One region of the Thermoanaerobacterium calidifontis genome, then DNA from elsewhere that is predicted to be linked to it. Evidence: a T-box and tRNA genes for the amino acid it is inferred to sense, from the RefSeq annotation. Region 1 holds a T-box; the other holds one or more tRNA genes.
The links. A T-box is a leader RNA that pairs with one kind of tRNA and senses whether it is charged. The one in region 1 lies ahead of leuS (leucine--tRNA ligase), so its partner is inferred to be a tRNA-Leu.
Positions count from the first base shown of each region.

Region 2: it encodes a tRNA-Leu, which carries the amino acid that the T-box ahead of leuS (leucine--tRNA ligase) is inferred to sense. The anticodon was not compared.

Region 1 covers NZ_AP042436.1:2,311,285-2,315,716, reverse strand. The annotation lists gene ACZ42G_RS12090 (M28 family peptidase) at 1-746, shown strand, start outside; gene ACZ42G_RS12085 (ECF transporter S component) at 761-1,273, opposite strand; gene ACZ42G_RS12080 (YjgB family protein) at 1,462-2,166, shown strand; T-box leader at 2,222-2,415, shown strand; gene leuS (leucine--tRNA ligase) at 2,464-4,432, shown strand, end outside.
Region 2 covers NZ_AP042436.1:283,123-287,554, forward strand. The annotation lists gene ACZ42G_RS01455 (hypothetical protein) at 1-203, shown strand, start outside; partial or broken gene ACZ42G_RS01460 (Rpn family recombination-promoting nuclease/putative transposase) at 355-1,158, shown strand; partial or broken gene ACZ42G_RS01465 (recombinase family protein) at 1,214-1,466, shown strand; tRNA gene ACZ42G_RS01470 (tRNA-Met) at 1,426-1,499, opposite strand; tRNA gene ACZ42G_RS01475 (tRNA-Met) at 1,505-1,580, opposite strand; tRNA gene ACZ42G_RS01480 (tRNA-Leu) at 1,595-1,684, opposite strand; gene ACZ42G_RS01485 (methyl-accepting chemotaxis protein) at 2,509-3,027, shown strand; gene tnpA (IS200/IS605 family transposase) at 3,428-3,829, shown strand; gene ACZ42G_RS01495 (RNA-guided endonuclease InsQ/TnpB family protein) at 3,826-4,200, shown strand; partial or broken gene ACZ42G_RS01500 (RNA-guided endonuclease InsQ/TnpB family protein) at 4,161-4,432, shown strand, end outside.

The DNA of each region.
Region 1 (4,432 bases):
TAAAAATGATTTTTAACGTTGGCTATGTGGGATTTGCTTTGATACCATTAGGTATCGCATTTAAAGTGATGAACATTTCTTTTGTATCAAACGTTTTATTGGGGTTAGGCATACTTATAACATTTGCAATGGTCGTGTTTTTGCTTATATGCCAGTTAGGTGGAAAGTACACAAACGGCGCTAATGACAATGGTTCTGGTGTATCTTTGGCATTAGCAATTGCAGATCACTATGCAAATAACATGGATAAATTTCCGGACGACGTGCAACTAATTTTCCTCTTTACAGGCAGCGAGGAGACTGGCGAAAGGGGAATGAAATATTTCTTAAAAAAATATAGAAAGTTGTTAAGTGGTGATACACAGTTTGTAATACTGGATAATCTTGGGGCAGGAAAGTTGACATACCTTGAAGGAGAAGGTATGTTAATATACAGGAAAGCAGGCAAAATGCTTTTAGATGTTGTAGATCTTATGGCAAAAGAGTATCCAAAAAATACGGTTCAGAGAAGGAAAAACTTGCTTTTGCCCACAGATGCACTGCCTGTCTTAGCAAGTGGATTCGACGCTATAGCGTTTTTATCCATGGATGAAGACGGATCTATAAAAAATTATCATTGGTTTACAGATACTATAGAAAACGTTGATTCAAAGCTTTTAAGGTATGAAGAAAGCTTTTTGATAGAATATGTTTTAAGGGTTTCAAATAAGATGACCAATTTAAAAAATGTTGAAGCAATTGAGTAGGAGTAGGTATGTACCTACTCCTTTGATTTATTGAAATAACCTGTCAAGATGAATATTAAAAAGATGGATAGTATTCCACCGATTATAGCAGTAGCTAACTGCGGGAATGTAAAGGCTGCTGCAATTTTTTGCGGTACTTTTACGCCAAACATTACGAGAATGTACTTTACGGAAGCTGCCAGCCATAAAAACTTTACAACTGCCCCTGTTATCATGCCTATGATGTTGTTTTTAATAGCCGAGAAAAGCACTACGTACAGTGCATTGCCAATCATTATAAATGGTATAAGCATTGGAAATCCCATAAGTCCTACTAAAAAAGCGATGATTGGCGTCAAAAGCCCTATTGTGATGCCAGACCAGACACTTACAAAGTAAGCCGATACAATAAGCATCGCATTTACGATTGAGCCTGTTACAAGCTGTGGCATCTTGATAAATTGTACGATTATAGTCAATGCCAGTAAAATAGCTGTTCTTGTTATAAATTTTGCGTCAAATTTTTTGGGTGATGTGCCATTTACCATAATATCACCTCCAACATCAATCTATTTAACTATATTTTAACACTATAGTGTAATGTTGTTAAGCAATTATCAAAAAAGTATTAAAAACATTAATTATGTATTAAATCTCCCTTAAAGCCATTGACGAAAGGCATTGCATAAGGTTATCATTTGTGTGGGGGAATAAATAAAAAATTGGAGGATTGATTATGAAAAAATACATCTTATTGATAACACTTGTTGTTGCTGTATCGATTTTTGCCGGATACCTGCTTTACAATAATTCTAATACAGCACAAAGAAGAAACCAACAATCGCAAAGCCAAAAAACTGCAACAAATGATAATTCAACTTCTGATAATAATGCAAAAGATGAAAATAAGAGCAGCAATGATAATAATAATGGCAATAGTGATAAACGAGATCAGAATCCTGTTGTAGACAATCGCAACGTTGGTTTGTTAAATCAGATAGTAAGCCTTGCTAAAGAAGGTAAAGTAATAAACTGCGATTTTGTCACAGGTAAAACTACTATAGATGACATAGAAAAGGTGTATGGAAACCCTGACAAGCAAGAGTATATTTCATCTGCAAAGGGAACTTATACGACTTTTACAAAGAAGGATCTTGTATTTGGATTTAATAAAGGAATGCAGGTTTTTGAGACAAGGTCATTTGATCCTAGATTACAAGCCATTTCAAGAAGCGATATTGAAAATGTATTGGGAAAAGCCTTGTATAAAGCCACTATAAGCGGCACTACAAGCCAAACTGTTTTAGGATATACGATGAATTCTGACTACAAGCTTGAATTTGTCATATCAGATACGACAAATCTTGTTGACCATGTAAATGTGCTGTATCCTGCGGCAACAGTTAATTCTATGGCAGACGATCCAGGTCGCCAATGGTGATTTATCATATTGCATTTTAAGAGCATTTGTAATAAAATATTGATAAATATATATTGATAATGCAATGATGTGGAGTAGTAGGCTAAGACTTTTTCAGAGAGCCTTATGACGGTGGGAAAAGGCATTGTGTTAGCTGAACTCGCCATTGAGCATGCATATTAAAAGTATGCACGGTTGTACCGTTATATGAAACAAGTGGGCTTGCGTCAAAAAGAGTGGTACCACGGAAGCGTAGCTTTCGTCTCTTTGTGATGTAAAGCCTTTTTTATGCAAAAAAATATTAATAGGAGTGAGAAGATGGCTTATTCAAGGGATATTGATAAAAAATGGCAAAAGAAGTGGGAGGATACAAAACTATACAAGTTTAACCCGGAAAACATTGATAAAAAGCTGTACTGTCTTGAGATGTTTTCGTATCCGTCAGGTGCTAAGCTTCACGCAGGGCATTGGTATAACTACGGGCCTGCTGATTCATGGGCAAGGATGAAAAGGATGCAGGGCTATGAAGTTTTTCATCCAATGGGTTTTGATGCGTTTGGATTGCCAGCAGAAAACTATGCCATAAAGACAGGCATACATCCACAGGATTCTACCCTTCAAAACATAAAGACTATGGAAAGACAGTTAAGAGAGATGGGTGCCACATTTGATTGGGATTATGAGGTTATAACCTGTTTGCCTGATTACTACAAGTGGACACAATGGGTATTCTTACAACTGTACAAGAAAGGTTTGGCTTATAGGAAAAAGGCTCCTGTCAATTGGTGTCCAAGCTGCAAGACAGTCCTCGCAAATGAGCAAGTTGTAGAAGGCACTTGTGAAAGATGTGGCTCTGAAGTCACTAAAAAAGATTTGACACAATGGTTTTTGAAAATAACTGATTATGCAGAAGAACTTTTAGATAAGCTTGATGAGCTGGATTGGCCTGAGAAGACGAAGATGATGCAGAGAAACTGGATAGGAAAATCTGATGGTGCTGAGATAGAGTTTAAAGTCGATGGCAAAGACATATCGTTTAAAGTTTTTACGACAAGGGCTGACACGCTATACGGTGTTACATACGTGGTTTTAGCTCCAGAAAATGAGATAGTAGATCTCATAACGACAGATGAGCATAGAAGAAATGTAGAAGAATATAAAGAATACGCCAGAAAACAAAGCGAGATAGAGAGGCTTTCAACGGAAAAAGAGAAGACAGGCGTATTTACAGGAGCGTACGCTATTCACCCTATTACAGGTGAGAAAGTGCCTATATGGATATCCGATTACGTTCTTGCTACATATGGGACAGGCTGTGTCATGGCAGTACCTGCCCATGACGAGAGAGATTATGCATTTGCTAAGAAGTACGACTTGCCAATAAAGAGAGTCATCAAGGGAAATGATGGCGTAGACGACTCACTGCCATTTGTTGAATACGGTATTCTTGTAGACAGCGGTGATTTTACAGGAAGTAAATCAGAAGATGCAAGGATAGAAATAGTGAAGATGCTTGAGAAAGAAGGCAAAGGAGCACTTAAGGTAAATTACAGGCTTAGGGATTGGCTTGTATCAAGGCAAAGGTATTGGGGTGCACCTATACCAATAATACACTGTGAGAAATGCGGACTGGTGCCCGTGCCTGAAAAAGATCTTCCGGTTCTTTTGCCATACAATGTGGAGTTTTCACCGGATGGGGAGTCGCCCCTTAAAAAATCTGAGGAGTTTATGAATACTACATGCCCTAAATGCGGTGGCAAAGCATTAAGAGATCCTGATACACTTGATACATTTGTTGATTCATCGTGGTACTTCTTAAGGTATCCTGACAACAAAAACGACAAAGAGCCTTTCAACAAAGAGCTTATTGATAAGATGCTACCAGTTGACAAATATATAGGCGGTGCCGAGCACGCATGCATGCACCTTTTATATGCCAGATTTGTCACTAAGGCATTGAGAGATTTAGGATATCTGGACTTCGATGAACCTTTTAAATCTCTCATACATCAAGGCATAATTTTAGGGCCTGATGGAAACAAGATGAGCAAATCAAGAGGCAATACAATATCACCTGATGAGTACATCAATGAATACGGTTCAGACGTATTTAGGATGTACTTGATGTTTGGCTTTGCCTTTACTGAAGGTGGCCCGTGGAATGATGACGGTATAAAAGCTATGTCCCGCTTCATACAGAGAATTGAAAGGCTTGTAGATAAATTTATAGAAGACAGAGGCAAAGAAGGCAAAGATGAGATTTCAAAAGATGAGAAAGAGCTTAATT
Region 2 (4,432 bases), 660 kb from region 1:
TTTTAAGAAAGCGGTTAAAAAATAGTAGATTAGGCTATCAACTTATTTTTGCAGGTGCTTTACTTATTTCTTTTATAGAAATTATCATAAGATACAAAGTTAGAGATTTTTCAAGAGGACTTTTTATAGGTGTATGTATTGGTTTGGAAATATTAGGGATTATTGCTGCCGGGAGATATAATAAGTCAAATAAAATCAAATAAAGCAGTACGGATTTTTCGTTTTCGCTTTGCTCAAAACAAAAAATCCGAATTTATAGTGCACCTCTGCTTATTTTGTAGAAGTGCTTTTATTTTTTTGTATATTTTTATGGTCTTTATATATTAAGAAAGCAGAGAAATGGAAGGAAGATGTATGAGCCGAAAATACGATATAACGATGAAAAATATTTTTCTGATATGTCTGATGACATAATGAGTTATTTTTTAGGACTGCAATATACGAAAATCGATGAACTAAATATAGAATTTGCAAGAGTAGAACGCAGAGACAGTGGCATGATATTCAAATGTACAACAGACAAAGGAAAAGTGGCTGTTCATATAGAATTTCAATCAGAAAATGACGAAAAGATGCCTTACAGGATGCTTAGATATTCCTTGGAGATAATGGAAAAGCATAATCTCTTACCATATTAGATAGTAATTTATATAGGCAAAGATAATGCAAACATGGAAAATAGCTTAAACTACGACTTTGAAGAACAAAACACATTAGACTATAAATACAAAATAATAAATGTCGGCGACATAAAATATACTGATGTTGTAGAAACAGACTATTATGACTTGTATTCGCTTCTTTCAATGATGGATCAAAATAAAAGGAAAGAAGAAGGAGAAAAATATCTGGAAAGATGTGTGAGGCTATAAAAGATATTCCATTAGACATAAACAAAAAGAAAGACATAGCGTTTAAGGCAGAAATATTATCGGGCATAATTTATAAAAGAGAAGTTATTGAGAAAGTTTTTCTGGAGATGATAAGGATGTTTAGGATTGAATAATCTGAAATGTACAAAATGATAATAGAAAAAGGCACAGAAAAAGGAATTAAAAAAGGCGAAAAAGAAAAAACATAAAAATAGCAAAAAAGTTATTAAAAGAAGGTATGGACATAGATAGAATAGCAGAAATTACAGAGTTACCAAAAAAGTAGATAAAAAAATTGAAGAATTAGGATAAATTGGTTTTCGAAGATTCATGGTATCTGTAAAAAAATAGAAAGGAAGAAAGAAACAAGTTTTATTACTCCTGAAATAGTCATGAAAATATTCAATGCAGATAGAGAGGTAATTAATTCTTTAAGCGATCCAAAAAAATAAAGGAAGTGCTGAAAAAATATATAAAAAAATCACCGTTTATCCAACTGAAATAAAATGTGAATTCTATTTCGGGATAGGTGATGATTTCCGTTCTTTGGAAGTAGCGGCGAGTGGAGTCGAACCACCGACACTGCGGGTATGAACCGCATGCTCTAGCCAACTGAGCTACGCCGCCATGTTTGGTTGCGGGGGCAGGACTTGAACCTGCGACCTCCGGGTTATGAGCCCGACGAGCTGCCAACTGCTCCACCCCGCGATGTACTATTCAATTGGTGCCGGAGACCGGAATCGAACCGGTACGGGCTTTAAAGGCCCGCAGGATTTTAAGTCCTGTGCGTCTGCCAGTTCCGCCACTCCGGCAATCACATCAACCAGCGACATCATTAATTATATTACATAAAAGACTATTAGTCAATACCTTTATGCCATATTATTCGGTGTAGATTACAATAAAATTTTGACATATTTGATGATGAAAGTGACTAATAGTAATCAATTGTTTTTTTATTTAATTTACAAAGAAGGAATTAGAAGAATTATGCAGAATATATTTATATAAAGTTAAATTTGTCGTCTACATTGGATAAGGCAAAAAGCACAGGATATCGAGACATTTTAGAAATTACTTTTAAGGTTTATAGGAAGGTGGGATGTTTAAAATTATCAAGAATGATTGATTGATATTGGCCTAATTTACATAAGAAGAAAGTAATTTTACAATTTTACAAAAGATGTGAATAAATGTTTTTAGCTTACCTATGAAGGATCGAAAAATATTAGCTAAATTTGACAAAAGTCGTTAATTCTATATAATTTATTATAGCGCTTTATGAGAAGTTAAAAAATTAACGAATTAAGGAGGACTAAAATTGATAACTGTATCTAAAGATGAAATGCTTGAGTTTTTTAATAAGTTAACAACTTTTTTACCATTACTTTTTGAGGACAGTGTATCTTTTGCCATTGTAGATAGAGAAAAATATTTGGAGATAAAAAATTGTGATGAGCTTCCTATTAATGCAAAAGTAGGTGATGCAATTCCAGAAGGTGGTGCAGCTTTTGAAGCCATTAGAACTGGAAACTACATTATAAAAGATGTACCGAAAGAAGTGTATGGAGTGCCGTTTAAGTCATATGCTATCCCTATAAAAGACTACGATGATACTGTAATTGGGGTTTTACTTATGGGGAAAAGTTTAGAAAAAAGACACAAAGTATTATCACTATCCGAAAATCTTGCATCATCGCTTGAGCAAATATCTTCGGCCATTCAAGAGGTTTCCTCTGGAGTCGAAATTGTGGTTAATTCTAATACTAAGATATTGGAAGAAGTAAATAAAGCTATTGAAAATACAAAGGGCACTGATGATATTTTAAAATTTGTTCAGAATATTTCTAAACAAACTAATTTATTGGGATTGAACGCAGCCATTGAGGCCGCAAGAGCTGGTGAAAAAGGTAAGGGCTTTACTGTAGTTGCTGAAGAGATACGAAAGCTATCTAATAGCAGCAGTGAATCAATAAGTAGAATAGACTCAATATTGGAAAAAATACAGGAATCTATTAAAAGTATTTCTGACAAAATAAATGCATCAAGTTCATTTTTTGAGACACAAGCTACTGCTTTTGAAGAAATTAGTTCATCCATAGAAGAATTAAGCGCTACTTCTCAACTTTTAGAAGAATTAGCAAGGAATTTATAGGATTATAAAAGCAGTGTGGATTTTTTATTTTCGATTTGCTCAAGAAAAAAATCTGAATTTATAGCGCACCTCTGCTTATTTTGCAGGAGTGCTTTTATTTTTATAGAGGCAATAATTTGCTTCTATCAATTGCTGTTATCAAACAAATATCAGAGAAGATAAAAAATATTTTTTAAGCATACTGTTAGACTGAACTCTAAAAGCATGAAAGATGTATTTCATTCTACTTCAAAATTTCTTCTGATAGATCTTCTGGTAAACATAATGATTCGATTATTTTAATAAAAACTTGAAAGAAGTCTCCCATTCTCTTTAGGTGGGAGATGAATTTCTATTGTCTACCATGGAATTATATGTTATAATATTATCAGGAGTAAAAGAGTGAAGTGGTGATATAATGCTGATATTAGATAATAATAATCATTCAGTATTCTTATTGTATTATCATCTTATAATGGTTGTAAAATACAGAAGAAAAGTAATAGACGATAACATATCAAATAGATTAAAGGAGATATTTGAGAATATATCACCTAATTATAATATATCACTGCAAGAATGGAATCACGATAAAGACCATGTACACATACTTTTCAAAGCAGAGCCAAACTCTGAAATATCTAAATTCATTAACGCTTATAAAAGTGCATCGTCTAGACTCATAAAAAAAGAATATCCGCAGATAAAACAAAAACTTTGGAAAGAATATTTTTGGTCAAGAAGTTATTGCCTTCTTACAACTGGTAGTGCACCTATAGAAGTTATAAAACAGTATATAGAAAGCCAAGGTGAGAAAAGATGATGATATGTCAGCATTTTCTCATAGAGCCAACAAAAGAACAAGAAGAAAAGCTTTTTTATACATTGTATTTGTGCCGCAAATTATACAACTATTCACTGGATCAAAGAATAAAACATTACAAACAATATGGCAAAGGACTTACATATAAAGAACAGCAGAACATGCTTCCAAAATATAAAAAAGAACATACAGAATACAAATTAGTACAGTCGCAAATATTACAGGATGTGTTGAGAAGATTAGATAGAGCATATAAAAACTTCTTTGACAAAAGAGCCAAATATCCTAAATTCAAAGATAAATATCACTATACATCCATAACACTTCCGCAATGCGAAGCAAAAAGAAACTTTGGGAATATGTATACATAAAAAATATAGGACATATAAAAATCAAAGCACATAGGAACTTTGATCCAACAAAAGTCAAAACAATAAACATAAAATACCATGCAGGAAAGTGGTATATAAATCTATCAGTTGAAGTAGAAGAAGAAAAAGAAAAAACAGTCATAAGAGAAAAAGCAATAGGAGTAGACAAAGGAATAAACTCAATAGCTGCAACATCAGATGGAGAATTATACTCAAATCCTAAATGGCTACA